2 regions of the Micromonospora sp. C51 genome follow, and region 1 is predicted to be linked to the other one. Evidence: riboswitches for the same ligand, from Rfam matches in the RefSeq annotation. Region 1 holds a riboswitch; the other holds the start of a gene.
The links. A riboswitch is a leader RNA that binds a small molecule or an ion and turns the genes downstream of it on or off. The one in region 1 is predicted to bind S-adenosylmethionine.

Region 1 (15,898 bases):
GTGGCGCGGCGGGCCAGTCAGGAGATTGCACGGAGTCCATCAATCACTCGCAGGATGACGTCGGGGTCGAGGGCGTCGTCGGCGTCGGTCACGTGTACGTCCAGGTGGCCGGCGGCGCGCAGATCGCCCACCAGCACCCGGGTCACACCGAAGTGCAACCTGGTCTTGGCGGAGATCTCGGCCACCGAGATCGGCTCACCGCAGAGCGCCACGATCGCCTGGAGTTCCGGGCTCAGCCGGGTGGCCGTGACGTGCCACGGTTCGGTGGTCGGTCGGGCGGTCACCTGGGTCTCCAGGCCGATCGTGGGGTCGGCGCCGGCCACCCGGCCGGCGGTCAGCACGAAGGGGCGAGGCCCGGTCGGCCCCGCCTCCTCGGGCTCTGGTCCGATCGCCGCCGGTGCGCCCGCCGGGCCGGCGGAGCCGGCCGGGGAGGACTCGCGCAGGTAGGGCCGGATGCGGATCACCGGCTCCTGTTCGGCGCCGGCGGCGTCGGGACTCATTGCTGTACGGAGTTCTTGAGCTCGGCGATCAGACGCGGCGTGAGCGCACCACCGGCCCGACCGGCGAAGAGGGTCATCTCGTAGGCAACGGTGCCCAGGTTCGCCGACCGGTCGGCGACCACGCCGAGCACCGAACCGCTGCTGATCGCACTGATCAGGAGATAACCCTCGGCCATGTCCACCACGACCCGGTTGAGACCGCCCAACGCGTACCAACTGGCGGCCCCGCCGGCCAGGCTGGTCATCCCGGAGACGACCGCGGCGAGCCGCTCCGCGTTGGACCTGTCCTTGATCGCGGACATGGCCATCAGCAGGCCGTCCGACGACACGGCGATCGCCTCCAGCACCCCCGCGGTCCCGGAGGTGAAGGAATCCAGCAGCCAGTTGAAGGTGCGGGCCTCGGGGCTGAGGTCGCCGGCGGGGTGGCTCTGGTGGTCGAGGTTCTCGTGCACGTGCGGGCTGGTCAACGTGGCGTTCCTTCGTCGTCGCTGCGGTCGTTACGGACGTCGCGTAGAGCCCGGGCGACGCCCGTCTCGAACGCGTTGATGCGATCGCGGACCTCGGCCGGATCGCCCGGGTCCTGGGTGAGCGGTTGTTGCGGTAGCTGCGCGATCAAGTTGGCGCCGGGCACCCTGCGGGACAGCTGGGACAGCCCCGGCGGAGCGGGCGGCTCGACCGGCTGCGGCAGCGCGTCGGCCTGGCTCAACTCGGCCCGGCGTACCCCCGACTCGAACGCCTCGACGGCGGCGCGGGCGGCGCTCGGGTCCACGCCGCTGGAGTCGACCCGGCCCACCTTCGGTGCCGTCCTCGGCAGGCTGGCGCCGGGCACCCGCTGCCGGATGCCGGGCATCGGGGCCGGCGGGATGGCCGACGCCGGTGCGACCTGCGGCACCGTCACGGTCGCCGGGTCGATTGCGGCCGATTGCTCGTCGGTCTTCCCGGCGGGCTCCGGGCCGGTGCCGAACGCGTCCCAGGACTCGGACAGTTCCATGCTCTCGGTCGCCCGGGTCAGCAACGTGGGGTTGAACCCGACCGGTTCCGGCACGGGGGTGGCCAGGTCCACCGACGCCGGGGTGTCCCGGGTCGGTGGCACCGGTTCGAGCTGGTGCCGGGCCGGCAGGGCGGCCACCGGCTCGGCCCGGCCGACCGGTGGAACCGGGAGGCCGGCCGGCTCGGGCGTCCCGACGACCAGCGACGTACGGGGAATCTGGAGGGTCGCGGTGACGCCGCCGCCCGGGGTGGCGGAGAGACCTACCGCCCACCGGTGCCGGCGGGCCAACCGACCCACCACGAACAGCCCCAGCACCTCGGTCGGCGCAAGGTCCAGCCGCTCCGGTCGGGTGATGCGGGCGTTCTCGTCGGTCAGCCGCGCCTCGGTCATGCCGATGCCGTGGTCCACCACGGTGAGCTGTACGCCGTTCTCGGCGAGTTCGCCGCTGACCAGCACCCTGGTCTGCGGCGGCGAGAAGACTGTGGCGTTCTCCATCAGTTCGGCGAGCGCCAGCACCAGGTCGCCGACGATCGCGGGTGCGGCGGCGGCCTCGGTCGGCACCTGGACGTCCACCCGGGTGTAGTCCTCGATCTCACCGAGGGCGAGGCGGACCACGTTGGCCAGCGGAACCGGCGCGACGTGCGCGACGTCACCCACCGCGCCGGAGAGCACCACGAGGTTGCCCGCGTTGCGTCGCAGCCGGCTGGAGATGTGGTCGAGCCGGTACAGGTTCTCCAGCCGCCCCGGATCGGTCTCCTGCTGCTCCAACCGGTCGATCAGGGCGATTTGCCGACCGACCAGGTTCTGGGTACGCCGGCCGACGTGGCCGAACATCTGGGCGACGTTGCGTCGGCTCGCCGCCTGCCGCTCCACCAGCCGTGCGGCCGTGTTCTGTACCCGTTCGAAGGCGCGGGCCAGGTCGCCGACCTCGTCCCTGGCGCGGACATCGACGGGATCGAGGCGAACGGGTTGGGCGTTGTCGACCTCGTCGTCGGCCACCCGGACCAGTTCGGACTCGGCGACCCGGGCGACCCGGTCCGCGGAGCGGGTGAGCCGGGTCAGCGGCCCGGTCACCGTGCGGCCGATGGCCAGGGCGAGCAGCACCACGCCGACCAGGATCACCGCGACCAGCGCGGTCACCCAGTACGCCCCGGACAGCGCCGTCTGCCGTTGTGTGCGTACCTCGGCGGTCACGTCGGCGACCAGTTTCTTCTCGACGAACTGGCCGAGCGTGATCAGCGAGGAAACGGTCGGGAAGAGGGCCTGGATGGGGATGCCCGCCACCGCGGCCGCCGGGTCCTGGGCGCTCTGTTGGAGGAACTCCGGGCTGGTTCGGGCGTCGACCGCGGTCTGCTCGATGTTCACCAGCGCCTGCTGCTCCGGGGTGAGCAGGCCGAGCATCTTGTTGCTCTCCGACTGGAGGGTGGCCATGTTGGCCACGAAGGCGGTGGCGAACTGTGGGTTCGGTGCGGCAGCGACCAGCACGATCAGGGCACCGCCGCTGCTGAGGCCCTCGCTCTTGCGCAGGATGCTGTCCAGGGCCAGCGTCTGCCGTCCGGCCGGAGTCCGGGTGTCCACGTCGTGCGGCAGCCGCAACGAGTCGATCAGGGCGAGATGGACCGGCCCGTACGCGCCGATGACCTGTGGCGGCGCGGCCTGTCCGGCCAGTACGGCCGTGCGTACCTCGGCGAGTTGCGCAACGCCGTCGAGTGCCGTGTCCACCTCGGCCGGAAGGTCACCGTCGAAATCGGCCCGCAGATCGACGATCCGGTCGTCCACCTCCGCGATCTCCTGCACCAGCGTGCTGCGCTCGACCTGCCCGAGCAGGAGCCCGACGGCGAGCATCCGTTCCCGTTGCAGGTGCTGAAGGAGGGTGCCGACCCGGCTGGCGAGCTGGACGGTCTGGTCGATGTCGGCGGCCCGCTGGGCCACCCCGGCTCGTTCCCAGACCACCGGCAGGGTCAGCCCCAGCATGCAGAGCAGGGGAATGGTCACCAGCAGGCTGAGTTTGCCCCGGATGCGGAGCCTACCGAGCAGCATCGAAGGGCCTCCACCGATCCGGCTCGTGGACCTGTCCCACCGGCTGCAGCACCGGTGGTGGTGCGGCGGGACGTGACCCGACGGCACCCCACTGGACGCCGGACGGCGGAGTCGGCACGCCGCCGCCTGCCGGCGGGGCGGAGGTGTCTCTCGGACGGGACATCCAGCCGCTCACCGCGAGACCGACCAGCAGCAGTGCGGCGAAGCCACCCGCGCCGAGGATCAGCAGGCGATCCTGGTCCAACCCGTCGAGTCGCTCCACCAGCAGCCGGTCGATCTCGTCGAGAAGGACCGGGTGGAGCTGCTTCGTGGCCTGCTGCGCCTCGTTGCGGGCGGCGAGGAGCCGGGTCGTGTCGACCGTGCCGGCCCGATCGATCGGCTGGGAGTGCAGGGCCATCGTCTCGACGGCACGCTGGTATGCGTCGAAGGGGGTGAGCACGTTCGCACCCAGGTCGGCGCTCTCCGTGTTCTCCACCACCGCCCGCAGGTTGTTGGCCAGGTCGTTGGCGGGTTGCAGGGCGGCAGCCCGGAGGGTGGCCAGCTGGCTGAGCGACTGGATCCGTTCGGCTGCGGGCCGACGGTTCATCAGGACGGCCAGGTCGGTGAGGCGGCCGGCGGCCACCATCGCCTCCGGCATCTCCTCCGCGACGCCGTCCTGGAGGAAGTAAGCGTCGACACCAGGATCCCGGATCAGGCCGGAGGTCTCCCGGACCTTGGCGTGCAGGGCCAGCAGCAGGTCGGTGACCTCGCCGTACACGGTGAAGGCGGTCTCCGGGTCGGCCAGTGAACGTTCGGGGAGCGCCTCCAACTTCGCGCGGAGCCCGGCCCACCGCTCGCTGGTGCTCAACTCACCACCGATGCGCGCGTCGACCGTGGCGGCCCGCTCGACCGCCTGGTCGAGGGTGTCCCGGCGCAGCGACCGGCCGGTGACGGCGGCGCTCTGCGCGTCGACCAGCGCATCGGTCACCGGACCGAGGGCGCGGAGGTACTCGACGCCGAGTCGTTCCCGCGCGACGACGTCGCGGTCGCTGTCGACGAACTGATGTGCCTGTACGACGAGGAACGCCACCGGCAGCAGCAGCGCGGTGGCGATTAGCAGCGGCAACAGCCGGCCCGGTGTCCGGGGCCGGCGACGGACCCGCGGAGCGGGAACGGTCATGGTTGTCTCCTCCGGCATGGCGCAGGTTGTCCGACGGCGTCGACGAGCCGGTCCCGTGCGCCGGACCGGAAAACTAATCGAAGGCTGGCGCTATCGGTCGGTCGGCAACCGTCAGCTTTGCGTCACTTCGAGCGATGTGACTCACGGCGATCAATTCGCTCACGGTAAGTGCCGTTCATGTGGGAGATAGGCGTACTTGAGTCTAGATTGAAGCGAAAGGCAGGAATTTCCGCGATACGAAGTCATCCCAAAGGTTCGCCGACTGGATGCTGTTCGGATGACCTTCGCCGGATGACGATCGGGCTACCAGGACGGACGTACGGCGGATCTCAGCTAATACTCAGGTTTCGGGCCGTACCGTGTGCCCAATGAGATCGCCGTTCTCGGCCGCGCGGATCCGACGCGCCCTGCCCACCGGTCGCCGGGCCGTCGCCGCCACCGCGGCTGTCGTCCTGCTGGCGGCGGCCGTGGTGTGGGCGGTCTGGCCGGACCGGCCGGGCTTCCGCACGGAGTCCGCGATGCTCACCGTCCGATCCGGACCGGCCGGTGACGAGCCGGTCGACCTGGACACCACGCTGTACCTTCCGCGTGACGCCGCCGCCGGCCGCGAGGTGCCGGCGGTCCTGCTCGCCCACGGCTTCGGCGGCACCAAGGAGTCGGTCCGCACCGACGCCGAGGACCTGGCAGACCGGGGGTACGCCGTACTGACCTGGACCGCTCGCGGCTTCGGTCGCAGCGGTGGCCAGATCCACCTGGACAGTCCCGACCACGAGGTACGCGACGCGCAGCGGCTGCTGGACTGGCTCGCCGCGCGTCCGGAAATCCGCACCGACGCCACCGGCGACCCCCGGGTGGGGGTGGTCGGCGGCTCCTACGGCGGTGCCCTGTCACTGCTGCTCGCCGCCCAGGACCAGCGGGTCGACGCGATCGTTCCGATGATCACCTGGAACGATCTGTCCCGCGCCTTCCTGCCGGAGAGCACCGGCGGCGAGCCGACCGAGGGAGTGTTCAAGTCCGGCTGGGCCGGCATCTTCTTCGGTGGCGGCGGAAACGTCGGTTCCGGCCCGGCCGGGATCTCCGGCACCGGCGCCGAGACGCCGGAGGGCGCGCCCGGCGCCGGGCCGCCCAGCCCCGCCCCGGGCCAGGGGCCCGGCACCGCACCCGGCGCACCGGCCGTCGGCGGTCTGCCCGATCCCTCCTGCGGACGGTTCGCCGCCGACGTCTGCGCCGCGTACCTGCGCATCGCCGCCACCGGCCGGGCCGACCAGGCCGCCGTCGACCTGCTGCGGCGGTCCAGCCCGGCCGGGGTGCTGGACCGGATCACCGCGCCGACCCTGCTGGTGCAGGGCGCGGCGGACACCCTCTTCCCGCTCGCCGAGGCCGACGCCAACGCCCGGGGCATCGCCGCGAACGGCACCCCGGTCCGGGTCGCCTGGTTCACCGGCGGCCACGACGGCGGCTCCGGACCGCAGACCGACTCCGACCGGGTGAAGTTCCTCACCGCCCAGTGGCTGGACCACTACGTGGCCGGCGACGGTGACCAACCGGGGGACACCTTCACCTTCTCCCGGATCGCCGGCTTCGACGCGATGGACCGGGGCCTGGTCGCCACCGGCTACCGCACCGACGACTATCCCGGTCTCGGCGGCGACTCCCGCGTCGAGGTGGTCGTGGCCGGCCAAGCGCAGCCGGTGGCCAACCCGCCCGGCGGCAATCCCGCTGCCATCTCCTCCCTACCGTTCGCCGGCTCGCTGAGCTCGCTGCTCAGCGGGGTCGCCGCCGACATACCCGGGCAGCACGCCCGGTTCGAGTCCGAGCCGCTGACCGAGGCGGTCGACATCGTCGGTGCGCCGACCGTGTCGCTGCGCGCCGCGTCGAACAGCGGCGAGGCCGTCCTCTTCGCCAAGCTCTACGTGGTCGACCCGGAGGGTGCGGCCACCCTGCCCAGCGGGCTGATCGCGCCGCTCCGGCTCACCGGCCTGCCAGCGAGCGTCGACGCCGCCGCGCCGGTCACGGTCACACTGCCGGCGATCGTGCACCGGGTGGAGGCCGGGCACCGGCTCCGGCTGGTGGTGGCCACCTCGGACCAGGCGTACACGACCCCGATCGAGCCGGCGGTCTACACCGTCGCGGTCGGCGACACGCCGATCAGCCTGCCGACTGTCGACAGCGACCCGATCCCCACCGAGGCGGCGCTCTGGCGCTGGATCCTGGTCGGGCTGCTCGCCGCGATCGTGGTCGGGCTCGTCGTGCTCGTGGCCGTGCTGCGCCGCCGGCACCGTCGCCAGGACACCTCCGTGCATCCGGAGTACGCGGACACCCCGCTGGCCGTGCGCCGACTGCGCAAGGAGTACGCCGACGGCTTCGTCGCGGTCTCCGAGGTGGACTTCGAGGTGCACCCCGGTCAGGTGGTCGGCCTGCTCGGGCCCAACGGCGCCGGCAAGACCACCACGCTGCGGGTGCTGATGGGGCTGACCCAGCCGACTGCGGGGGAGATCTACGTCTTCGGGCACCGTCTGGTGCCCGGCTCGCCGGTGCTGTCGCGGATCGGTGCGCTGGTGGAAGGGCCGGGATTCCTGCCGCATCTGTCCGGCCTGGAGAACCTGAAGGCGTACTGGCGGGCGACTGGCCGGCCGGAGAGCGACGCCCACTTCGAGCAGGCACTGGAGATCGCCGGGCTGGGTTCCTCGGTGCACCGGCGGGTGCGCAAGTACAGCCACGGAATGCGGCAGCGCCTCGCCATCGCCCAGGCCATGCTCGGTCTGCCGGAACTGCTGGTGCTCGACGAACCGACCGACGGGCTGGACCCACCGCAGATCGCCGAGATGCGCCGGGTGCTCCAGCGGTACGCCACCGACGGTCGGGCGGTGCTGGTCTCCAGCCACCTGCTCGCCGAGGTGGAGCAGACCTGTACCCACGCCGTGGTGGTGAACAAGGGCCGGATCGTGGCCTCCGGGCCGGTCGAGGAGATCGTCGGTGACTCGCCCAGCGTGCTGTTCGAGGTGAGCGACCCGACCGCGGCCCGGACCGTGCTCGACGGCCTCGGCGGCGTACGGGTGCTGGACGACGCTGACGGGCAGTTGGTGGTGGACACCAACGGCACCGCCCGCAGCGAGGTGGTCGCCGAGTTGGTCCGGGCCGGGATCGCGGTGGACCGGGTGGTGCCCCGGCGCCGCCTGGAGGACGCCTTCCTCGCCCTGGTGGGCGAGAACTCTCGGGGAAGCGGGGACCGGTGATGGCGGGATCGACTGTCGAGCCGACGCGGGACAGGACAAGCGTCGCGGCCTCGGGAGCGGCGGCGGGCTACCGGCCCGCCGGGACGCTGCCGTTCGGTGCCGAGTTCCGCCGGCAGGCGTCGCGTCGGCGTACCCAGTTGGCGCTCGGCTTCATGGTGCTGCTGCCGCTGATCATCCTGATCGCGTTCCAGTTCGACCCCAACGACGACGACAACGGCGGGGGCGAGTTCGGCAGCCTGATCGATCTCGCTACCTCTGGCGGGCTGAACTTCACCCTCTTCACCATCTTCGTGTCCGCCTCGTTCCTGCTGGTCGTCGTGGTCGCGCTGTTCTGCGGCGACACGGTGGCGAGCGAGGCGAGTTGGGGAAGCCTGCGCTACCTGCTGGCGATTCCGGTGCCCCGGGCCCGACTGCTCACGGTGAAGCTGCTGGTCGCGCTCGCGTACTCGGCGCTGGCGCTGATCCTGCTCGCCGGCACGGCACTGGCCATCGGCACCCTGCGCTACGGCTGGTCGCCGCTGCGCAGCACGGTCGCCGCGCAGTTGGAGCCGGGCGAGGGGCTGCTGCGGTTGCTCGCGGTGCTCGGGTACCTGGCGATCGTCCTGCTGGTGGTCGCGGGCCTGGCGTTCCTGCTGTCGGTGACCACGGACGCGGCGCTGGGCGCGGTGGGTGGCGCGGTGCTGCTGTGGATTCTCTCCAGCATCCTGGACCAGATCACCGCGCTCGGCGCGATCCGGTCCTTCCTGCCGACCCACTACAGCACCGCGTGGTTGGGACTGCTCTCCACGCCCGTACAGACCGACGACATCGTGCGGGGCACGGTCTCGGCGATCTGCTACGCGACCGTGTTCTGGGGCCTGGCGTTCTGGCGCTTCACCCGCAAGGACATCACCAGCTGAGCACGCTGTCCGTGCCCGCTCGGCCCGTGCTCCGTTTGGTCAGAGCAGCGGGACCGGTGTGGTGGGCGGCGGGTTGGGCGCCGCCCGCGTCGGCTCCGGCGTGCTCGGCTCGCGTTTCTGCCAGGCGCTGACCCCGAGCCGGTCGGTGTTGCCCAGGTCGATCCGGCCCTGTATGACGACCTCTTGTGCGGGCCGGCCGCGCAGCGGGGCGACGTCGAGGTGTTCGGCGTTGGTCGCCACCACTGTCGGGTTGTCGACCAGGTTGCGCCAGAGCAGGGCGGTGCCGGCCGCCTCGCCGGGGGCCAGTACCAGGGGGCGGGGTGGGTCGTCGAAGCCGGACGTGATTCCTTTGGCGCCCCGGATCACCCGAACCGGGATGACGTCGCCGTCCGCGTCCCGCAGCCGCGGTTCCGGGTAGCCGCGCAGCCGGTAGGGGCGGTCGCCGCAGTTGACCAGTTCCAGGCCCATCGCCCGCAGCCCCATCGCGGCGCTGACGCCCCGGTAGGTGATCCGTACACCGGAGTCGGGGCAGCCGGACGTCGGGCCGTTGCTTCCCCCGGGATCGCCGTCCCGGGAGGGCGTGCCGCCGGAATCGGCGTCGTCGGACGGCGCGCTGCCGGATCCACGGGAAGCCAGGACCGGGCCGGACGGCGCACCCGCGATGTCGCCGGCCGGGGCGCAGCCGGCGAGCAGGCCGAACGCCGCGGCGATCGAGACCGAGACGGTGACGAGCCGACGCCCACCGGCGGCTGGGCTGCGGACCGTTGTGCGTGGCATCGGAGCATCGTCGCACCCGGCCACGGCGGCTTGTGCTCCCGCCACCCACGTAAGCAGACCACAAGATTTCCGCCGTAGGGCCACCCCCGAAAGTTCCGGCCGCTAGACTGCGTGTGGGAGCGTTCCCAACAAGAGAGATTGCATCGACAACTATCTATAGAGTCCGCATTCTGGTACCACCACCCCACTCGTAGGAGGTACCAATGCGCACTGACCGGTTCGGCGGGCCGGCTCTGTCCCTGTTCCGCATTGTCATCGGGTTGTTGTTTCTCATTCACGGCATGTCGTCCGTCTTCGGCGTCTTCGGCGGCAACCGTGGCACCGGCGAGGCGGTGCCGCTCGGCCAGTGGCCGGGCTGGTACGCCGCGATGATCCAGTTGGTCTGCGGCGCCCTCGTGCTCCTCGGTCTGTTCACTCGGCCCGCGGCGCTGCTGGCGTCGGGCTCCATGGCCTACGCGTATTTCGTGGTCCATCAGCCCGAGGCGCTGCTGCCGCTGCGGAACAACGGCGAACTGTCCGTCCTCTTCTGCTGGGCGTTCTTCCTGGTGGCGGTGCTCGGCCCGGGCACCTGGGCGGTGGACACGCTCTGGCGACGCGGGGCTGCGACGGTCGCCCTGGCCGAGGGCGAACGGCGGTCCGTGCCGGCCTGACGGCGATGCTCAGCGGCGCCGGGGGGCACGAACGGCGCCGCTGAGGTTTCGCTCACAGGCTGAGATTGACAGGCGACGGCCGCGTCCGGATTGCCTAGACTCGGCGACACAACTGCATACCTCATCCAGAGGGGCTGAGGGATACGGCCCGACGACGCCCCGGCAACCACCTCGCGCGCTCACCGTTGAGCGTCCGGCGGGGCAGGTGCCAATTCCGTCCCCGCCGCAGGGTGCGATGCGGGGAAAGATGAGAGGACTTCGACATGACGTCGACGCTCGCCCCGTCCGGCATCGACACCGCCGCCAGCCCCGCCCGTGCCCTGGTCTGCCGCGCTTGTTCGGCCCGCTACCCGCTCGCCGCCCAGCACGCCTGTTACGAGTGTTTCGGCCCGCTGGAGGTCGACTACGACCCGGCCGCGCTCGCCACCGTCACCCGCGAGCAGATCGAGGCCGGCCCGCGCAATCTCTGGCGGTACGCCGCCCTGCTGCCTGCCGGCCAGGACCCGGCCAACCGGGTCACCCTGGACCCGGGTTTCACCCCGTTGGTGGCCGCCGACCAGCTCGCCGCCGAGTTGGGCATCACCGCTCCGCTCTGGGTCAAGGACGACAGCGCCAATCCCACCCACTCCTTCAAGGACCGGGTGGTGTCGGTGGCGCTGACCGCCGCCCGCGCGCTTGGCTTCTCCCGGTTCGCCTGCGCCTCCACCGGCAACCTGGCCAACTCCGTAGCCGCGCACGCCGCCCGGGTGGGTGCGCCCTCCGTGGTCTTCATCCCCAGCGACCTGGAGCAGGGCAAGGTCGTCACGACCGCCGTCTACGGCGGTGATCTGGTCGCCATCGACGGGTCGTACGACGACGTGAACCGGCTCTGCGGCGAACTGGTCGAGACCGACGAGTTCGAGGACACCGCCTTCGTCAACGTCAACGTACGGCCGTACTACGCGGAGGGGTCCAAGACGCTCGGCTACGAGGTGGCCGAGCAACTTGGTTGGCGGATCCCCGCCCAGGTGGTCATCCCGATGGCCTCGGGCGAGCTGCTCACCAAGATTGACAAGGCGTTCAGCGAGCTGGTCGAGATCGGCCTGGTGGAGGCCCCGGCCGGCGGCTGGAAGGTCTTCGGGGCGCAGTCGGCCGGCTGCAACCCGATCGCCACCGCACTACACGCGGACACCGACTCCATCACTCCGGTCAAGCCGACCGGGATCGCCAAGTCACTGAACATCGGCGACCCGGCCGCCGGGCTGTACGCCCTGGAGGCGGTGCGCCGCACCGGTGGCTGGATGGACTACGCCGACGACGACGAGATCCGGGCGGGGGTACGCCTGCTGGCGCGTACCACCGGGGTCTTCGCGGAGACGGCTGGCGGGGTGACCGTGGCGGTGCTGCGCAAGCTTGTCGAATCGGGCCGACTGGACCCGACCGCCGAGACGGTGGTCTTCAACACCGGTGAAGGGCTGAAGACCCTCGACGCGGTCGCCGGTGAGGTCGGCCCCACCCACCGGATCAAGCCTTCGTTGCGGGCCGCTCGCGACGCGGGCCTGCTGAGCTGACGACGAACGGATGAGTAAGCGGCATTTCGCAGGGAGTGAGCGAAACACGCCGCCAGGGACTTGACGACCGCAAACGGACGGCGCAAGATGCTCCGTGCGGGAGGGCGCTTCGCCGTAGACTTTCAGTCTTTACGACCCAGCGCCGGAGGCGTTGTGCGATCGTCCCTCCCGACCAACGTCCGAGCGGGCCAGCGAAAATTCGCTGGCCCGCTCGTCTGTCGCTGGCGCAGGCTGCCGGCATGACCATCACCATCACCCCGGTCGGGGCCGCCGACGAGGCGGCCGTCGAGCAGGCGTATCAGGTCGGTGCCGCACAGGTGGCCGCCGACGAGCCGGACTTCCCGCCCCTCTGCCGGCAACGATTCACCGCCCTGCTACGCCATCCGATGCCGGGCTACGAAACCAGCATGCTGCTGGCGCGGATCGACGGTGAGCCGGCCGGTTTTCTCCGGCTGGACCTGCCGCAGTTGGACAACACCGAGAACGCCTCCGCTGAGCTGATCGTGCATCCGGCACAACGCCGCCGAGGCGTCGGCCGAGCGTTGGCCGAACATGGGCTCGGCCTGCTGCGCGAGCGCGGGCGTAAACGGGTGAGTGCGATGAGCCGCGCTGAGCTTGCCGGCGAGCCCGGCCGCCGGTCGCCGGGTAACGCGTTCGCTGTGGCCATGGGCGCGGTCGATGCCCTGACCGATGTGCGGCGACGCCTCGACACCGCCGACCTCGATCAGGCGAAGCTTGACGCGCTGCTGGCCGACGCCCGGGATCGCTCGACCGGCTACCAGGTGCTGTGCTGGCGCGGGTACACCCCCGACGACCTGGCCGCCGACGTGGCGTACCTCGACGGACGGCTGCTGGCCGACGCGCCGATGGGCGATCTGGCGTGGGAGCCGGAGCAGGTCGACGCCGATCGCCTGCGCGGCACCGAGCTGGCGCTGGATGCGCGGGGCCGGCGCCGTTACCACGTCGGCGTCCGCCACGAGGCATCCGGTCGGCTGGTCGCGTGGACGCTGCTGGACGTCGGTGCCTCCGCGGACTGGCACTCGTTCCAGCAGATCACCATCGTCGACCCGGAGCACCGGGGACACCGGCTGGGCCTGCTTGCCAAGATCGAAAACTTGCGGCACCTGCTCGCCCACGAGCCGGGCGTACGAGTGATCGACACCTTCAACGCGGCCAGCAACGACCACATGATCGCCATCAACGAGCAGCTCGGTTTCCGGGTGCAGGACCGGTGGAGCAACTGGCAGCTCAACGTCTGACCGGCGAAAACCGGTGGCGGTGGCCGGGCGGCGCCGGCACGCTCACCGCCATGGACATCGCCGTCATGCCGTACGACTCCGCCGACGAGGCAGCGCTCGACGAGGCGTACCGCGTTGTCGCGGCGGCGCAGGCGGTCGACCTGCCCGATCTGCCGGTGGGAGACCGGACCGAGTTCGGGCTCCTGGTCGCCCATCCGCCGCACGGCAACGTGATCCATCAGGCGTTGGCCCGGCGGGACGGCGAGGCGGCCGGCCACCTGCGGATGCGGCTGCCGCAACTGGAGAACACCGGCATCGCCACCGTCGAGCTGACTGTCGATCCGGCGCAGCGGCGGCGGGGAGTGGGCCGAGCGCTGCTGGCGTACGCCCGGAAGGTGGCCGCCGAGCACGGCCGGGAGCGGTTGATCGGTGAGACCCCCGGGCCGCTACCCGGCGGACCGGCGCGCGAGGCGCCCGGGGCGGCCTTCGCGGCGGCGGCCGGAGCGCAGGCCGCGCTGGCCGAGGTGCGGCGTCGACTGGACACCACGCGACTCGACCAGGCGACCCTGACCGCCCTGCACGATGCCGCCCGCGCCCGGGCCGCCGGCTACCGGACGGTGGCCTGGCGGGGTCCGGTGGCCGAGGAGTACGTGGTCGACGTCGCCCGGCTGGAGAGCCGGCTGCTCGTCGATGCGCCGATGGGCGATCTGGCGATCGAGGCGGAGCAGGTGGATGCCGCGCGGTTCCGGGAGATCGAGCGGATCCAGCGGCTGCGGGGGCGACGGCGCTACCACGTCGGCGCGGTGCACCAGGCGACCGGCCGGATGGTCGCCTGGACGATGATCGACAGAGGTCCGTCCACGCCGTGGCACGCCTGGCAGGAGATCACCATCGTCGACCCCGCACACCGGGGGCACCGCCTCGGCCTGCTCGTCAAGGTCGAGAACCTTCGGCACGCACTTGCCCACGAGCCGGCCCTGACCGCGATCGACACCTGGAACGCGGCGGTCAACGATCACATGATCAGCATCAACGAGCAGCTCGGGTTCCGCCCGGTCGACGCCTGGACCGATTGGCAGCTGACCATCTGAAGTTGTGACACGCCCCTACTGATCTGAGGGCTTCGTGTTGCATGATTGCGGGCATGACGGAGACCCCGCACCCCCTCTACGACAGGCACGCCGAGACCCTCAACCGCGCGCTGACCGCGATCACGGAGCGGGGGTACTGGTCCGCCTACCCGGAATCACCCAGCCCACGGGTGTACGGCGAGACCGCCGCCGCCGACGGCAAGGCCGCCTTCGAGGCGTACCTGGGCGGAGACTTCCCGCTGGACCAGCCGGGGGACGGCGACCGGGTCACCACCGAGCACAGCCCGTTCGGCGTCGCCCTGAACGTGCGCTACCCGCACGCCGACGCCGACCGACTGGTCGCCGCCGCGTCAGCGGCGCTGCCCGCCTGGCGGGACGCCGGCCCGCGGACCCGGGTGGGTGTCTGTCTGGAGATCCTCGACCGGCTGCACAAGAACGTCTTCGAGTTGGCCAACGCGGTGCAGTTCACAAGTGGTCAGGCGTTCGTGATGGCCTTCCAGGCCGGTGGTGCGCACGCCCTGGACCGCGCGCTGGAGGCGCTGGCCTACGCGTACGCGGAAATGACCCGGCATCCGGGCACGGCCGGCTGGGAGAAGGCCGCCGGCAAGGGCGACCCGCTGCGGATGTCCAAGACCTTCCACGTGGTGCCCCGGGGCGTGGCCCTGGTCATCGGCTGCAACACCTTCCCGACCTGGAACTCGTACCCGGGTCTGTTCGCCTCGCTGGTCACCGGCAACCCGGTCGTGGTCAAGCCGCACCCGCGCGCCGTGCTGCCGCTGGCCGTCACCGTGCGGTACGCCCGGCAGGTGCTTGCCGAGGCCGGCTTCGACCCGAACCTGGTGCTACTGGCCCCCGAGGCCCCCGGCGAGAAACTCGCCTCGACGCTGGCCCTGCACCCGGCGGTCCAGATCGTCGACTTCACCGGCTCCACCGAGTACGGCGACTGGCTGGAGGCGAACGCCCGTCAGGCGGCGGTGTACACCGAGAAGGCCGGGCTCAACACGGTCGTGATCGACTCCACCGACGACTTCGCCGGGATGTGCCGCAACCTGGGCTTCACGCTGACGCTCTACAGCGGCCAGATGTGCACCACCTCGCAGAACATCCTCATCCCCCGGGACGGCATCGACACCGACCAGGGGCACAAGAGCTTCGACGAGGTGGCCAGCGGCATCGCCACGGCGGTCGGCAAGCTCACCGGTGACCCGGCCCGCGGGGTGGAGCTGACCGGCGCGATCGTCAACGACGGGGTGCTGGAGCGGCTGGACGAGGTGACCAAGGTCGGTTCGCCGGTGCTGGAATCGCGTACCGTCGAGCACCCCTCGTTCCCGGACGCCGTGGTGCGTACGCCGACCATCGTCAAGCTGAACGCCGGTGACACCGAGACCTACTCGCGGGAGTGGTTCGGGCCGATCTCCTTCGCCATCGCCACCGACTCCACCGCGCACAGCCTGGAGATCCTGCGCTCGACCGTGGGGGAGAAGGGTGCCCTCACCGCAGCGGTCTACTCCACCGACGACGCGGTGCTGGACGCCACCGAGGCGGCGGCGATCGAGGTCGGGGTGCACCTGTCGGCCAACCTCACCGGCGGCGTCTTCGTGAACCAGTCGGCGGCCTTCTCCGACTTCCACGGCAGCGGAGCGAACGCGGCGGCGAACTCGGCGTTGACCGACGGGGCGTACGTGGCGAACCGGTTCCGGATCGTGCAGAGCCGCCGGCACGTCTGAGCGGTGATGCGGCTCCGGGGGTCTTCCCCGGAGCCGCCCA
Region 2 (15,898 bases), on a different contig from region 1:
CTTGTCGAGACGTCGGTGACCCGATGAAACTTCTCCCGCCGGAAACCGAGCCGCAAACCGCTGTCCGACGCCTCGCGGTAGCCGCGTAGGGCCGACCCGTGCGGCCAGACCACGTCGTAGACCGGCGCGAAGTCGCTGTCCGCGTCGATGCGCAGCACGTAGTCGACGGGGCCGTTGGTGTGGTTGAGCACCGTGAGGTGCTCGATGAAGGCGCTGTCGGAGATCCACCGGTCGCGGATCACCGAGACCTTCGCGTCGACGTAGTGGGTCGGGTGACCGGGCACCAGGAAGAACCGGATCTTGTAGTAGCTCGGATCGTGCACGGCCAGCGGATGCAGCCGTTCCCCGTCCAGACGCAGCCGCCAGGTGGACAGGAAGCGGGTGTCGAAGGCGAAGAACCCGCTCGGATTGGTGGGGCTGAAGTCCATGTCGCCGTTGTCATCGCTCAGCGCGAAGATGTTGCCGTCGAGGATGCGGACCAGCTTCCTCACTGCGGCTCTCCGTCGCCGGCCGGGGGTGCCGCCTCGCCCGGCGACGGCTGTCGGTATGCGGCCAGCGCCCGGGCGGCCACCTCCCGGGGGTGGTGGGCGTCGGGCGGTGGTGCGAACAGCCGCTCCAACATGACGACGAAACGGAATTCACCGTCGGCGGTGAAGTCGTTGCGCAGCCACGCCGGCAGGGGCTTGACCTGGCCGCGGGCCATCCGGAGGAAGAACTGCGCGTCGGTGCAGATCACCGTGTCCGCATCCACCGCGTCGCCGCGCGACACCGTGATCCGGCCCTGGTCGATGCTGACCAGCCAGTGGTCGACCCGGTCGGGGTAGCCCAGGTCGAATCGCACGGTGCCGCAGACCTGCCGAAGCATCCGCCCCCCACCCTCGGCGAGGCCGTCGAAGAAGTCGCGCACCGCCTCCGACATTCCGGCACCTCCCGCGGGGCGTTGCCGGCCGACGAGGGCTGGTGCCAGGGTGGCCCGAGCCGGCGGCGAAGCGCCGGTCAGACTCCTCCGCCACCGTCACCTTAACGGCTTTGGTCCGCTCTGGTGCTGGTCTGTGTTGGCTGGCCACCTTGAGGTAGATCCGGAGGACCCGACCCGCGCCTGGGAGATCGGCATTGGTTTCCTGCCGGCCGCCACCTATGGTGGTCCGATGCGAACCGCCGCGCTGCTCAACCGCGCCGCCGCCGTCACGGCGGCGGCGGTTGTGCTGCGCGTGCCCGGCGCGGCCACCCCCGCGCCCCGGGCCCGGGGGCGGGCCGGTCACGGCCAGCCGCGTCCCGCGGGTCGCAGCCCTCCGGAAACCGTGCACGGACACGTGACGGCCAGGGGCGAAGCGCACAGCTTCGGCCCTTTTTCTTTTCCGGAAGGGAACCGACATGAGCGAACGAACCGGCACCTACGACCGGCAGTGGCGCACCGAACTCGAGGCGACGCTGAACCACGAGTTCGAGGCCCAGACGGCTCGGCTGACCGAGTTGACGGCCGACACCGGGGATCCGGCGGAGGCGCACACCAACGCCGCGTTGATCGCCGCTACCCGGCAGAGCCTCGATCAGATCTCCGGCGCGCTGCGACGCCTCACCGCCGGCGGCTACGGCAGCTGCGAGCGGTGCGGAACGGACATTCCCCGGGAACGCCTGGAGATCCTGCCGCACGCGCGGTTCTGCGTGCCGTGCCAGCAGAAGCAGAACGGCTGACCAGGTGGACCGGCCGCCGCTCGTCTCACGGGTGCGGCGGCCGGTCCGTCGCCACCTCGGGCGACCCGGACGGCTCGTCGCGCAGGCTGGCGGTGACGGTAGCGGTCAGACCGTCGGGCCGGCGGGTCAGCGTCAACGCCCCGGTCAGGTGATGGGCGAGCCAGAGACCCCGGCCACCCGGGGTGCTCGTCGCGGGCAGGTTCACCGGTAGGTCTCCACCGCGCTCGTGGCCGTGATCGGTGACCTCACAGATGAGCAGGTCGGCCCGCCGGAACAGGTCGAGTCGCCCCCGGCCCCCACCGTGCAGCACGGCGTTGGTGACCAGTTCGTGCACGGCCAGGACAAGATCCTCGGCCACATCGCCGGTGAGACCGGCGGCGGCCACCCGGGCGGTGAGCAGGTGCCGCAGCGCCGTCACGGTCTGCGCGGTGAACGACTCGGACAGCAGTGGGGTCGTCTCGCCGGCGCCGGGGGACGGGTCGCGGGAATCCCGGGCGTCCGGCGGGCCGAGGTAGTTCATGCAGGCAGAGTACGTCGTCCACGAACATCCGCGACCTTTGCCGAGGGGCAACCATCCGGATGCTACTGGCCACCCTCCACCGACGTGCGACCGAAGGACCGGCCGAGACGGTGTACCTCCGCCTCCATCCGCTCGGCCAGCTCCGCGCCGCCGAACCGGTCGATCAGCCGGTCGGCGAACCCGCTGAGCACCACCGGACGCAGCGCCTGGACCAGGGCGATGGACCGTGGCACGTAGACCTTGCGTCGCCGACCTTCGATGCCGCGCAGGAGTGCCTCGGCGCACCGCTCGACACTGACCGTGGTATTCAGCGGCCAGGGCAGTTTGCGCTGCGCGGTGTGGAACGAGGCGAGGTCGTCCCGGATGTCGCGCACCAGATCGGTGTCGATCCAGATCGGATGGGCGGTGCCCACGGTCAGCCCCCGGCGGCGGTTCTCCAGCCGCAGCACGTTGCCGAACTGCTCCACCCCGGCCTTCGACGCACAGTACGCCGCCATCCCGGGCATGGCGGCGAAGGCCGCCGCCGACGAGACGATCAAGACGTGGCCGCGGGCGGCGCGGACCTGCGGCAGCGCCGCGCTGACCGTGCGGACCACGCCGGTCAGGTTCACCTCGATGGTGCGTGCCAGGGCGTCAACCGGGCCGGTGGAGACGGTGCCGATGTTGGCGATGCCGGCGTTGGCCACCACCACGTCGATGCCGCCGTAGCGCTGCACGGTCGAGGCGACAGCATCGTCGAGGCCCGCCTGGTCGGTGACGTCGCACTCGTACCAGTGCCCGCCCACCTCGGCGGCGACCTGCCGCAACAGCGCCGGTTCCAGGCCGACCACGGCGACCCGGGCACCCCGGGCGGCGGCGGCCCGAGCCAGTTGGGCGCCGATGCCCCGGGCCGCTCCGGTGATCAGGATGGTCCGGTCGCGTAGGTCTAACCGCATGCTGCGCTCCTGGTCCCGGTCGCCGCCGGCGGCGACCCAGTGGTGGTCTGCCGAACGGTACCGGGCCTCCGTCGGCCGACCCACCCGGTGCCGGTCCGCCCGCCGCACCCGACGTCCGTGCCGGCCGTTCGTGGTGAGCGGCGCGGACATCGGGAAGGATCTACCCCGAGGCGGTACCGCTGCGAGGACCAGGAGAAGGAGAACCGCATGGCTGACTTCGTCGGCGCCGTGGACCAGGGCACCACCAGCACCCGGTTCATGATCTTCGACCACGGTGGCAACGAGGTCGGCCGCCACCAGCTCGAACACCAGCAGATCCTGCCGCGCGCCGGCTGGGTCGAGCACAACCCGCTGGAGATCTGGGAACGGACCCAGACGGTCGTGCGTACGGCGCTGAACACGCACAGCCTGGCGGCGGGTGACCTGGCGGCCCTCGGTGTCACCAACCAGCGGGAGACGACGGTGGTGTGGAACCGGCGCACCGGCCGGCCGTACTACAACGCCATCGTCTGGCAGGACACCCGGACCGATCGGATCGCCTCGGCGTTGGAGCGCGACGGGCACGGCGAGATCATTCGGCGCAAGGCCGGTCTACCGCCGGCGACCTACTTCTCCGGCGGCAAGATCCAGTGGATTCTGGAGCACGTCGACGGGGTGCGGGCGGACGCCGAACGCGGTGAGGCGATCTTCGGCAACACCGACACCTGGCTGTTGTGGCACCTCACCGGCGGCCCGGACGGCGGTGCCCACGTCACCGATCCCACCAACGCCAGCCGGACCATGCTGATGAACCTGGAGACCCTGGACTGGGACGACGAACTGCTGTCCATCTTCGGCATTCCACGCGCCATGCTGCCCCGGATCGTTCCGTCGTCCGATCCGGACGCCTACGGCGTCACCCTGCCCAACGGCCCGTTCGCCGGCCCGGTCCCGATCACCGCGGATCTGGGTGACCAACAGGCGGCCACCGTCGGCCAGGTCTGCTTCGCCCCGGGCGAGGCGAAGAACACGTACGGTACGGGCAACTTCATGCTGTTGAACACCGGGTCGGAGATCGTCCGCTCCGAGGCCGGGCTGCTCACCACCGTGTGCTATCAGTTCGCCGGCCAGCCGCCGGTCTACGCGCTCGAAGGCTCCATCGCCGTCACCGGTTCGGCCGTGCAGTGGCTGCGCGACCAGCTGAAGATCATTAGCAGTGCGGCGCAGAGCGAGGACCTCGCCCGCCAGGTCGACGACAACGGCGGCGTCTACTTCGTGCCGGCCTTCTCCGGCCTGTTCGCCCCGTACTGGCGATCCGACGCCCGGGGCGCGATCGTCGGCCTGTCCCGCTACAACACCGACGCGCACATCGCCCGGGCGACGCTGGAAGCCATCTGCTACCAGAGCCGCGACGTGGCCGAGGCCATGGCGCGGGACTCGGGCGTACCGCTGGAGCGCCTCAAGGTCGATGGCGGCGTCACCGTCAACGACCTGTGCATGCAGTTGCAGGCGGACATCCTCGGCGTGCCGGTCAGCCGGCCGGTGGTGGCCGAGACCACCGCCCTCGGCGCGGCCTACGCCGCGGGACTGGCCGTCGGATTCTGGCGGAACACCGAGGAGCTGCGGGAGAACTGGAACGAGAGCCGGCGTTGGCAGCCGTCCTGGTCGCCCGAGCAGCGCGCGGCCGGCTACGCCGACTGGCGCAAGGCCGTGCAGCGCACGCTGGACTGGGTCGACGTCGGCTGACAACTCCACCGTGGCCAGTTACGTTTCGTCCACGTTAACGTCACTGCGTGTCAATGTCGTGGTGCCGGAATGTCCGGTGGTTCTGCCTTAGCATCCCGATGTCCGGCAGCTGCCGGGGGTGGGCACAGGGAGGGCATCCATGCGGATCACGCGCGCGATCATGGCGGTCGTGGTCGTACTGTCGGCCGGCGTCCTGGCTGGCGCGGCGCACGCGGCGACACCGTTCACCGTGGTCAACGGCTCGATCCAGCCGGCGACGGGCACTCCCCGGCCGCCGTCGGGCACCCACGCCACGCTGTGGCACAACGCCAGCTACGCCAGCATTCCGGTGCTGGGCGCCGGCCGGCTGGTCGTCGGGGCGATCGGCGATCACTGCGACGGCTGGCCGACCCTGCGGGTCAGGGTGGCCGGCGAGCTGATCGGCGAGGTCACCGTGACCAGCGCCACCAACTACGGCAGCTATCCGGTGGGTGAGCAGCTGCCGGAGGGGCGGCACGACGTTCGGATCGAGCTGGTCAACGACCGGTACACCGGCGCGTGCGACCGCAACGCGCACCTGGCGTACGTGCGGGTGCAGCCGCCGCCGGCGGTCGACGCGACCTTCACGTTCGCCGTGATCCCGGACACCCAGGAGGAGGTGCTGTCCGCGAGCGACGCCCGGCTGCGTCAGCGCGTCGACTGGCTGGTCGCCCAGCGCGCCACCCTCGACCTGCGTTTCGTCACGCACTCCGGCGATGTGGTGAACTACGACTCTTCCGGCCACGTGCAGTACGAACGGGCCCGGGCCGCGTTGCGCCCACTGGAGACGGTCGGCATGCCGTACACCCTCGCCGTGGGCAACCACGACACCCAGGCAGCCGGGCCGGACGGGGAGTTGCGCAGCCCCGCCGGGCAACTGCTGCGCGACACGACGGTGTTCAACAGGTACTTCACGGCGGGCCGGTTCGGGGCGGTGCGCGGCCAGTTCGAGGCCGGCAAGGTGGACAACGCCTACGCCACCTACACCGCCGGCGGCGTGCGGTGGCTGGTGCTGAGTCTGGAGCTGTGGCCGCGCCGGGCGGCCGTCACCTGGGCGAAGGCCGTCGTGGCCGCCCATCCCCGGCACAACGTCGTGATCGTCACTCATCACTACCTGGAGAGCGACGCCTCGATCGGCCAGTCGGCCGGCTACGGCTCGACCAGCCCGCGGTACCTTTTCGACAACCTCGTCGCGCGATACCCCAACATCCGGTTCGTCTTCTCCGGCCACACCGGCACGGCGGCGTCCCGAGTGGACACCGGTGTGCACGGCAACCGGGTCTACTCTTTCCTGCAGACGTTCCACTCCCGCCGGACCAACCCGGTGCGGCTGGTGGAGGTCGACGCGGCGGCCGACTCGCTGCGTACCTGGATCTACGCGCCACACACCGACGAGGAGTTTCCGGCGCACGAGCGTACGTACGCCGGGCTCGGCCTGGTGCGGTGAGCTGTCGGCGGTGGCTCGTGCGCTGCGGGCCACCGCCGACGAGCCCGCTCGGCCGTGTCTCAAAACTATCTTGTAACTGTCTCATTATCCTGGTCGGCTTCGAGGTGGCGGTAGACGGTCGCGCGCGAGACACCGAACTCGAAGGCGATCTCGTCGGCCGAGTGGGTGCCCGCCCGGTGCATCCGGCGGGCGGCCCGCACCTGTTCCGGGCTCATCGACTTCGGGCGTCCCGGCCGTCGCCGGCCCACCCGGCCGGGCGTCGCGGCGACGGTGTCGGTGGGCGCGTCGGTCGCCGGCGCGGTCCGGTCGGTCGCTGCCACCTCGGGGGGCGTCTCACCCAGCAGCCGGCAGGCGCCGTCGAGCATGTCTCCCCGCAGCACCGACGCGGGCACGTCGATCATGAACACCACCGGATCGCTGCACATGGCGATGGCCTGGACCGCCCGGACCCGGTCCCGGCGCCCGGCGGTCGGCCCGGCGACGATCTGGTTGGCCCGCATGGCGATCTGCACCAGCCGGTGGTAGGTGCTGCCCCGGTCGACCAGTGCGAGGTCGTGGAAGAGCATGCCGAGCGGGCCGCGGTGCGCGAGCATGGTGTCCACCCAGCCCTCCAGCAGCGTCCACCTGGCCTGCTGGCCGGGCAGTGCCCCGGCCTTGTCCAGCAGTGCCTCCAGGTCGCGGATCAGCGGCTCGGCGAGTGCGGTGAGCAGATGCGCCTTGCTGGGGAAGTGGTAGAGGATGGCGGCCTTGGTCAGCCGCAACCGTTCGGCGATCTGCCGCAACGAGGTGCGTTGGTAGCCCTGCTCGGAGAAGAGGTCCAACGCGGTGCGCAGGATCCGGCTGCGGGTGTCGTCCGTCTTCTCCCAGGTCATGGCCCCCAGCGTAAGTGGTCCTGACCGCCGGCCGGTGCAGCTCGCAGCCATCCCTTACCATCGGTCAGTGCAGTGGCTCGGCAGACATCGGTACGGCGGGAGGCACCCATGTCCGTGATCTCCATCGAGAACCTCGTCAAGACCTTCGGCGGCGTACGCGCGCTCGACGGGCTCGACCTGACGGTGGAACCGGGGGAGGTACACGGATTCCTCGGACCCAACGGCTCGGGCAAGTCCACCACCATCCGGATCCTGCTCGGCCTGTTGCGCCGCGACTCGGGGCAGGTCCGCATCCTCGACGGCGACCCGTGGCGCGACGCGGTCGCGCTGCACCGGCGCTTGGCGTACGTGCCGGGCGATGTCAACCTCTGGCCCAATCTCTCCGGCGGCGAAGCGATCGACCTGTTCGGCGCGCTGCGCGGCGGGTTGGACCGGCGTCGCCGCGACGAGTTGCTGCAACGCTTCGATCTGGACCCGACGAAGAAGTGCCGCACCTACTCGAAGGGCAACCGGCAGAAGGTCGCCATCGTCGCCGCCTTCGCCTCCGACGTCGAGCTGTACGTGTTGGACGAGCCCACCTCCGGGTTGGACCCGCTGATGGAGGCGGTGTTCCAGGAGGAGGTCCGCCAGCTCACCCAGGCCGGCGCCAGCGTCCTGCTCTCCAGCCATGTGCTGGCCGAGGTCGAGGCGCTCTGCGACCGGGTCAGCATCATCCGGGAGGGCCGGATCGTCGAGTCCGGCACCCTGTCCGAGCTGCGGCACCTGGCGCGTACCACCGTCACCGTCGAGACCGGACGTCCGGTGAGCGGTCTGACCGAGTTGCCCGGCGTGCACGAGGTCCGCCCGGTCGACGGCCGCGTCCGGCTGGAGGTCGAGCCCGAACACCTCGACGCGCTTCTGGCCCACCTGGTCCGTTTCGAGGTCCGCGCGCTGACCAGCACACCGCCCACGCTTGAGGAACTGTTCCTGCGGCACTACGGCGAGGCCGTCAACGGTGACCGGCAGGCGACGACCGGAGGCACCCGATGAGCGCCTTCACCGGCACCGGCCGGCTCACCCGGCTGGCCCTGCGTCGCGACCGGGTCCGCCTGGCCATCTGGACGCTCGGCAGCCCTTTGATCGGCTATGCCCTCGCCGAGAGCGTGGCCAGCATCTACCCCGACGAGCAGAACCGCATCGGGTACGCCGAGGTGGCCAACACCAGTGTCGTCGCCCGCGCCTTCAACGGCCCGGTCGCCAGCACCGACCTCGGTGCCGTCGCGGTCACCGAGACGTACCTCACCCTCGCCGTGCTCGCCGCGCTGCTCAGCACGTTCGCCGTGGTCCGGCACACCCGGCAGAACGAGGAGACCGGCCGCGCCGAGCTGCTCGGTGCCGCCGCCGTCGGCCGGTACGCACTGCTCACCGCGGCGCTGGTCGTGGTGGTCGGCGCCAACGTGCTGGCCGGGGCGCTGCTGGCGTTCGCCTTCGTCGGCGCCGGGCTGCCAGCCGCCGGCTCGGTGGCCGCCGCCGCGGCGATCGCCGGTGTCGGCCTCGCCTTCACCGGCGTGGCCGCCGTCACCGCGCAGCTCTCGGTGACCTCCCGGGGCGCCAACGCCCTCGCCGCCGCCACGGTCGGGGTGGCGTTCCTGCTGCGGGCCACCGGTGACGTGCTCGGCCAGCGCGCCGCCGACGGGGTACGCCTGGACAGCGCCTGGCCGACGTGGTTGTCGCCCCTGGGCTGGGGCACCCAGATCCGAGCCTTCGGCGGCGAACGGTGGTGGGTTCTCGCGCTGCCGGTCGCCCTGCTGGTCGTCGGGGTCGCCGGGGCGTACGCGCTGGCCGAACGGCGCGACCTCGGCGCCGGCCTGCTCGCCGCCCGCCGCGGGCCGGCCCGTGCCGCCGCCGGCCTGCTCAGCCCGGCCGGACTGACCTGGCGTCTGCACCGTGGCGCGTTGACCGGCTGGGCGGTCGCGGTGGCGGTGCTCGGCCTCGCCATGGGTCTGGCCGGCAACGAGGTCGACGACATGATCGCCGACAACCCGGCCGCCGCCGAGGCGATCGCCCAACTCGGTGGCGGCTCCGAACTTGTCGACGCCTTCCTGGCGGCGATGCTCGCGCTGTTCGCCCTGACCCTCGGCGCGTACGTGGTGCAGGCCCTGCTGCGGGTACGGGGCGACGAGTCCGACGGCATCCTCGAACCGTTGCTCGCCACCGCCGTCAGCCGCTACCGGTGGCTGGGCACCCAGGTGGCCGGCGCGGTGCTCGGTGCGCTGGCGCTGATGCTGCTGGCCGGCGCCACCACCGGCCTCGGGTACGGGCTGGCGGTCGGTGACCCGGTCGGCTGGACCGTCGAGTTGACCGGCGCGGCGCTGCTGTGGTTGCCCGCCCTGCTGGTCGTCGCCGGGGTGGTGACCGCCCTGTTCGGGGCGCTGCCCCGCTTGTCGGTCGCGTTGAGCTGGGCGGTGCTCATCGTGTTCCTGCTGCTCGGTCAGCTGGGTGCCGCGCTGGACCTGCCGCAGGCGGCGCTGAACCTCTCGCCGTACACCCACGTGCCGTCGGTGCCCGCCGTCGACGTCACCGTCCTGCCCCTGGTGGTGCTCACCGCCGTCGCCGCCGCCCTGCTCGCGCTCGGCCTCACCACCTTCCGCCGCCGCGACACCCCCACCTGACGAGCCGCCGCGACTTGATCACTTGCAGTCGAGTGACTCGACACGCCACGGCGACGGTCACTCGACTGCAAACAATCAAGGACCCCTACCACATTTGGCACTGGGACGACGCGTTGTGCACAGCTTGGTGCGGTGTCCACAGGGGGCTGCGGGGTCGGCATGGCCTGGGGCAGGCTCTGTCGCCGTGGATGGCGTACTCCGATCGCTTGTTGAGGCTGGTGGCGGTGTGGTGACCCGCGCTCGGGCACTCGAGGTGGTACCGCCATGGGCGTTGCGGCGGGCGTACCGCGGTGGCTGGCTGCGTCGCGTGCTGCCGGCGGTCTACGTCGACGCCTCGTTGTTCGCCGCCTCGGACTCTGCCAGCCTGCTCGCGAGGCTGGCACCCGAAGTCGCCCGGCGGGCGGCGCTCGCGTACGCCGACGGCCGGGCGGCCTTGAGCGCGCTGACCGCGCTTGACGTGTACGACCTTCGGCCTCAACCAGCCGGTGAGCCCGTGTACCTCGACGTGCCGGCCGGTACCGGGCTGCGGAGCAGGGAGAGCCTGGTGGTGCGGCACCGGACGGCATTCGCGGCGGAACCATCTCACGTCGTGGTGCGACGCGGAGTGCCTCTCGTCCGGCTGGAGGCGGCGCTGGTGCACTCCTGGCCGTTGTTGCCCGAGGAGAGCCGCATCGGGCCAGTCGTCCGTGCCGTGAACGACCGAATGACCACTGGGTTCCGGCTCCGCGTCGCGCTCGCTCCGCAGCTGACCGGGCGGGCGGCGCTGTCCGCACTCATCGACCGGCTTGATGCCGGCTGCCGCAGCCCGCTGGAGATCTGGGGTCACGACCGCGTCTTCACCGGTCCGGAGATGCCGGTGCTGATGCGTCAGGTACGTCTTCGGGTGGGGAAGCGAACGATGTACCTTGACCTGTTCGCCGAGGAGGAGCGGGTCAACATCGAGCTGGACGGTGCCGCCTGGCACGGCGAACCGCGCCAGCGCGAGATCGACCTGCGGCGCGATGCGTTACTTGCCACGGTCGGCATCCTGGTGGTCAGGTTCAGCCACCGCCGTCTCGTGCGGGAGCCAGACGAGGTGCGCCGGGAGCCTCTCGCGATCCTCGCCGGCCGGCGCTTTTTACCGAGGCACCAGGCTCATCGCACCTGGGACAGGAAGCGACGTAGCCGGGGATGCTGCGGCGACTCGAAGACCGACTCCGGCTTGCCGGCCTCCAGCACCACCCCGGCGTCCATGAAGGCGACGGTGTCGGCGACCTGCCGGGCGAAGCCCATCTCGTGGGTGACGACCACCATGGTCATGCCCTGGGTGGACAGCTCCGCCATCAGTGCCAGCACCCCCTTGACCAGCTCCGGGTCCAGCGCGGAGGTGGCCTCGTCGAAGAGCATCACCTGCGGCTGCATGGCCAGCGCCCGGGCGATGGCCACCCGCTGTTGCTGCCCGCCGGACAGGTGCGCGGGCCGGGCGTCGGCCTTGGCGGCCAGGCCGACCCGGTCGAGTTCGGCCCGGGCCCGGGTCACCGCCTCGTCCTCGCCGAGCCTGCGGATGCGGCGCAACGGCAGGGTGATGTTGCGCAGCACGCTCATGTGCGGGAAGAGGTTGAACTGCTGGAACACCATGCCGATCCGCTGCCGCAGGGCGTCCGGGTCGTCGCGCAGCACGCTGCGCCCGTCGAGCAGCACGTCGCCACTGTCCGGTTCGAGGAGCCGGTTGACGGTACGCAGCAGGGTGGACTTGCCCGACCCGGACGGGCCGATGACGCAGGCGGTGCCGCCGCGCGCCACGTCCAGGTCCACCCCGCGCAGCACCCGGTGACGCCCGAAGGCGAGGTGTACGTCGCGCAGGCTCAGGCTGACCGAGGTGTTCATCGTTGGTTGCCTCCGGCGGCGCCGGGCAGCGCCAGGTCCAGGTCGTCGGGGTCGTCGGTCGGCCCGGCCGCCGGCCGGCCGTGTCGCAGTCGCTTGTCGATCCAGTTGACGGCGTGGGTCAGCGGCACGGTCAGCGCGAGGTAGAACAGCCCGGCCAGCAGCAGCGCCGACTGGTTGCCGGTGTTGGCCGCGTAGTCCTGACCGATCCGGAACAGCTCGCGCTGACTGGCCAGCAGACCGAGGAAGTAGACCAGGCTGGAGTCCTTGATCAGGGCGATGAGCTGGTTCACCCAGGCCGGCAGGATCCGCCGGATGCCCTGCGGGATGATCACCCTCCGCATCGCCTCGCGCCAGGAGAAGCCCAGCGCGCGGGCCGCCTCCAACTGGGTGGCCTCCACCGACTGGATGCCCGAGCGGAAGATCTCCCCGAGGTACGCCGACGCGATAAGCGACAGCGCCAGGATGCCCAACGGGTACGGGTTCGGCCCCCACACCTGCATGCCCAGCGGGGCCAGGCCGACCCCGATCAGCAGGATCGTCGCCGCCGCCGGCAGGCCCCGGAACACGTCGGTGTACACCCGCGCCGGCCACCGCAGCCAACGGGTACGCGAGATGCCCGCCACCGCCAGCAGGATGCCGAGTGCCGAGCCGAGCAGGGCGGCGGTGACCGCCAGGATCAGCGTGTTCGGCAACCCGACGGTGAGCATCTCGGGTAACGCCTCACGCATCGACTCGCCGTCGAAGAACGTCTCCCACAGGGTGCGCAACGGATCCACGGTCAAACCTCCGCCCTGCTCGCTCGTGGTCCTACCGTCAGGAGGCGGCCGGTGCCGACACGTCTCCGCTGCCCGGGGTGAAGTCGGCCGGGATCGGCCGGCCCGGGTAGTACTGCTCCTGAAGGCGGGTCCAGGTGCCGTCGGCGATCACCTCGTCGAGCGCCTTGTTCAGCGCCTCGCGCAGCGCGTCGTTGCCCTTGGCGAAGGCGTACGCCGTCGGTGCCGGGCTGAGTTCCTTCGCCGCCACCGTGATCCTGCCGCCGCTGTCCGCCGCGGTCTTCTCACCGATCTCGGCGGGGGCGATCCACGCGTCCGCGGTACCGGCCTTGAGCTGGTTGATCGCGCCGTTGTAGTCGGGCACCCGGACCGGGTCCAGCTCCTTGTTCGTGGCGTAGTCGTCCTGGACGGTGCCCTGCACGACCACCACCCGCTTGCCGGGCAACTCGTCGAAGCTGCGCAACGTCGACCCGGCGGGCACGTCGAGCCCGAAGTAGCCGAAGTCGTACCCGTTGCCGAAGTCCACGGTCTTCTGACGTGCCTCGGTGATGGTGATCGAGGAGCTGCCGACGTCGAACTTGCGGTTGCCGACCTGGGCGAGCAGGGCGGAGAAGTCGGTACCCACGAACTCGACAGTCAGGCCGAGCTTGCCGGCGGCGGCGACCAGCAGGTCGTTGTCGAAGCCGGTGAACGTGCCGTCCTTCAGGTACACGTTCGGTGGGGCGTCGGTGAGCGTACCGGCCCGCAGCACCCCCGGTTGGAGCAGGCCGTACGGGTTGTCAGCGGTACTGCCGGCGGAGTCCGAGCCGCAGGCGGTCAGGGTCGCGGCACCGAGGATCGCGGCGACGCCGACGGCGGCGGCGCGGGTCAGGGTGGAAAGGAATCGCACAGGTGTCTCCTGGTCGAGCGGCGGCGGGCACGGACGTGCCACACCGACGGTCCGCCGCAGGGCGGACCGCTGGGATGGGATCGATGACAGAGTGGAAACGGGCCCCGGTCAGCCGAAGCGTCGGTGACCGGCGGCGACGCGGTCAGCTACACGCGGCGCTGCATACCCGCATCATGTCGACGTGGCGGCGTCGGGTCAGGCCCGGGCGGGCCACGGCGGGTCGACTGGGGTACGACATGGCGCTCCTCAAGGTCGTGATGACCTGGGCACCCAGGCCACGCTTGCACCGGAGAACGCTCCGATGCCTGGTCCTCACCCGGGGCACCCCTGCGCGGAGGAGGGTTGCCGGCCAGCGAGCCGGGGCTTGGCGCTGGCACTCATGACCTGCCGCCCAGGCTAGCAACCGCCGCCCGCCCAACGTCCACCCCATATGACCACCCTCACCCCGCCCCCCGCCCCCGAACCAGGTTGATCATGAGGTTGGCGGCATGTTCGATCTCCGCAGCTGCCGCCAACCTCATGATCAACGCGGGCTGGGTGGGGGCGTACGCCCGTCGGGGGTGTTGCCGGGGAAGCGCGTGATCCCTTACGGTCTGCTCAGCGGTGGGCGGTGCGGTCCGCATCCGATGACACCGCCGGTGGTCCACCACGTGGGCCGGGAGGGTGGAACTCCCGGGCCCGACGCGCGTGGTGGGTCGGTCCGGCGGGCGAACCCCGAACCGTGGCCGGCGCGTCGAGGCGCCGGGCCGGCGGCGTCGGGAGCGCGGACATCCACCGGGAGCACCCGTGTATCTCACCCCTCACGAGCAGGACCGCCTGCTCGTCCACGTGGCGGCCGACGTCGCCCGACGTCGCCGCGAGCGCGGCCTGCGTCTCAACTATCCGGAAGCCGTCGCGGTGATCACCGCCTTCCTGCTCGAAGGGGCACGCGACGGTGAGTCCGTCGTCGACCTGATGGCCGCCGGTCGCACCGTGCTCGGCCGCGACGACGTGCAGGACGGCATCCCCGAGCTGCTGAGGGAGGTGCAGGTGGAGGCGACGTTCCCGGACGGCACCAAGTTGGTGACGGTGCACCACCCGATCCCGTGATCCCCGGGGAGATCCTGCCGGCGGCCGGGCCTGTCGAGATCAACGTCGGCCGGCCGGTGACCACGCTGCTGGTGGTCAACACCGGTGACCGGCCGGTGCAGGTCGGATCGCACTACCACTTCGCCGAGGCCAACCCGGCGCTGGACTTCGACCGGGACGCAGCCTGGGGGCAGCGGCTCGCCGTACCGGCCGGCACCTCGGTGCGGTTCGAGCCGGGGGTCAGCCGCCGGGTGGACCTGGTGCCGCTGGGTGGCGCGCGGATCGTGCCGGGCCTGCGCGGCGAGTGCGCCGGAGCGCTGGACGAGGGAGGTAAGGCGTGAGCGTCGTGGATCGGGACCGCTACGTGGCCCTGTACGGGCCAACCACCGGAGACCGGATCCGGCTGGCCGACACGAACCTGCTGATCGAGATCGAGTACGACCACTGTGCCGGCGGTGACGAGGCGGTCTTCGGCGGCGGCAAGGTGATCCGCGAGTCGATGGGTCAGTCCCGGGCCACCCGCGCCGAGGGCGCCCTGGACACCGTGATCACCGGCGCGGTCGTCCTCGACCACTGGGGGGTGATCAAAGCCGACGTCGGGCTGCGCGACGGGCGGATCGTCGCGCTGGGGCGGGCCGGCAACCCGGACACCATGGACGGTGTCCATCCGGATCTGGTCATCGGCCCGGCCACCGAGGTGATCGCCGGCAACGGTCGGATCCTCACCGCCGGGGCGGTCGACACCCACGTGCACTTCATCTGCCCGCAACTTGTCGCCGAGGCCCTCGCCAGCGGGGTCACCACCCTGGTCGGCGGCGGCAGCGGACCGGCCGAGGGCACCCGGGCCACCACCGTCACCCCGAACGCCTGGCACCTCGCCCGGATGCACGAGGCACTCGACACGTTCCCGGTCAACGTGCTGCTGCTCGGCAAGGGCAACACCGTCTCGGAGGAGGCGCTGTGGGAGCAGTTGCGGGCCGGGGCCGGCGGGTTCAAGCTGCACGAGGACTGGGGCACCACCCCGGCGGCAATCGACGCCTGCCTGCGGGTCGCGGACGCCTCCGGCGTGCAGGTCTCCATCCACACCGACACCCTGAACGAGGCCGGGTTCGTCGCCGACACGCTGCGCGCCATCGGCGGACGGGCGATCCACTCGTACCACACCGAGGGGGCCGGTGGCGGGCACGCGCCGGACATCATCACCGTCGCCGGTGAGCCGAACGTGCTGCCGTCGTCGACCAACCCGACCCGCCCGTACACCCGCAACACCCTTGCCGAGCACCTCGACATGCTGATGGTCTGCCACCATCTCAACCCGTCGGTGCCGGAGGACCTGGCGTTCGCCGAGAGCCGCATCCGGCCGTCCACGATGGCCGCCGAGGACCTGCTGCACGACCTCGGGGCGATCTCCATCATCGGCTCCGACTCGCAGGCGATGG

Region 2: it holds a riboswitch for S-adenosylmethionine, as region 1 does, so the genes downstream of both, KBX50_RS01420 (ABC transporter substrate-binding protein) here and thrC (threonine synthase) in region 1, are expected to answer to the same signal.

Annotation. Positions count from the first base shown of each region.
Region 1 covers NZ_JAGPXQ010000043.1:22,689-38,586, forward strand. Annotated here, with positions in the region: gene KBX50_RS27625 (ATP/GTP-binding protein) at 1-40, opposite strand, end outside; gene KBX50_RS27630 (DUF742 domain-containing protein) at 18-500, opposite strand; gene KBX50_RS27635 (roadblock/LC7 domain-containing protein) at 497-967, opposite strand; gene KBX50_RS27640 (nitrate- and nitrite sensing domain-containing protein) at 964-3,531, opposite strand; gene KBX50_RS27645 (hypothetical protein) at 3,518-4,690, opposite strand; gene KBX50_RS27650 (alpha/beta fold hydrolase) at 5,059-7,926, shown strand; gene KBX50_RS27655 (ABC transporter permease) at 7,926-8,825, shown strand; gene KBX50_RS27660 (DUF4232 domain-containing protein) at 8,865-9,602, opposite strand; gene KBX50_RS27665 (DoxX family protein) at 9,806-10,252, shown strand; SAM riboswitch class I at 10,371-10,506, shown strand; gene thrC (threonine synthase) at 10,516-11,802, shown strand; gene KBX50_RS27675 (GNAT family N-acetyltransferase) at 12,042-13,061, shown strand; gene KBX50_RS27680 (GNAT family N-acetyltransferase) at 13,112-14,131, shown strand; gene paaN (phenylacetic acid degradation protein PaaN) at 14,185-15,858, shown strand.
Region 2 covers NZ_JAGPXQ010000001.1:291,072-306,969, reverse strand. Annotated here, with positions in the region: gene KBX50_RS01485 (glycogen debranching N-terminal domain-containing protein) at 1-491, opposite strand, end outside; gene KBX50_RS01480 (SCP2 sterol-binding domain-containing protein) at 488-919, opposite strand; gene KBX50_RS01475 (TraR/DksA family transcriptional regulator) at 1,375-1,695, shown strand; gene KBX50_RS01470 (ATP-binding protein) at 1,721-2,215, opposite strand; gene KBX50_RS01465 (SDR family oxidoreductase) at 2,278-3,300, opposite strand; gene glpK (glycerol kinase GlpK) at 3,358-4,875, shown strand; gene KBX50_RS01455 (metallophosphoesterase) at 5,015-6,340, shown strand; gene KBX50_RS01450 (TetR family transcriptional regulator) at 6,406-7,212, opposite strand; gene KBX50_RS01445 (ABC transporter ATP-binding protein) at 7,321-8,241, shown strand; gene KBX50_RS01440 (ABC transporter permease) at 8,238-9,863, shown strand; partial or broken gene KBX50_RS33495 (DUF559 domain-containing protein) at 10,567-10,941, shown strand; gene KBX50_RS01430 (amino acid ABC transporter ATP-binding protein) at 10,998-11,729, opposite strand; gene KBX50_RS01425 (amino acid ABC transporter permease) at 11,726-12,505, opposite strand; gene KBX50_RS01420 (ABC transporter substrate-binding protein) at 12,543-13,391, opposite strand; SAM riboswitch class IV at 13,664-13,776, opposite strand; gene KBX50_RS01415 (urease subunit gamma) at 14,178-14,480, shown strand; gene KBX50_RS01410 (urease subunit beta) at 14,477-14,800, shown strand; gene KBX50_RS01405 (urease subunit alpha) at 14,797-15,898, shown strand, end outside.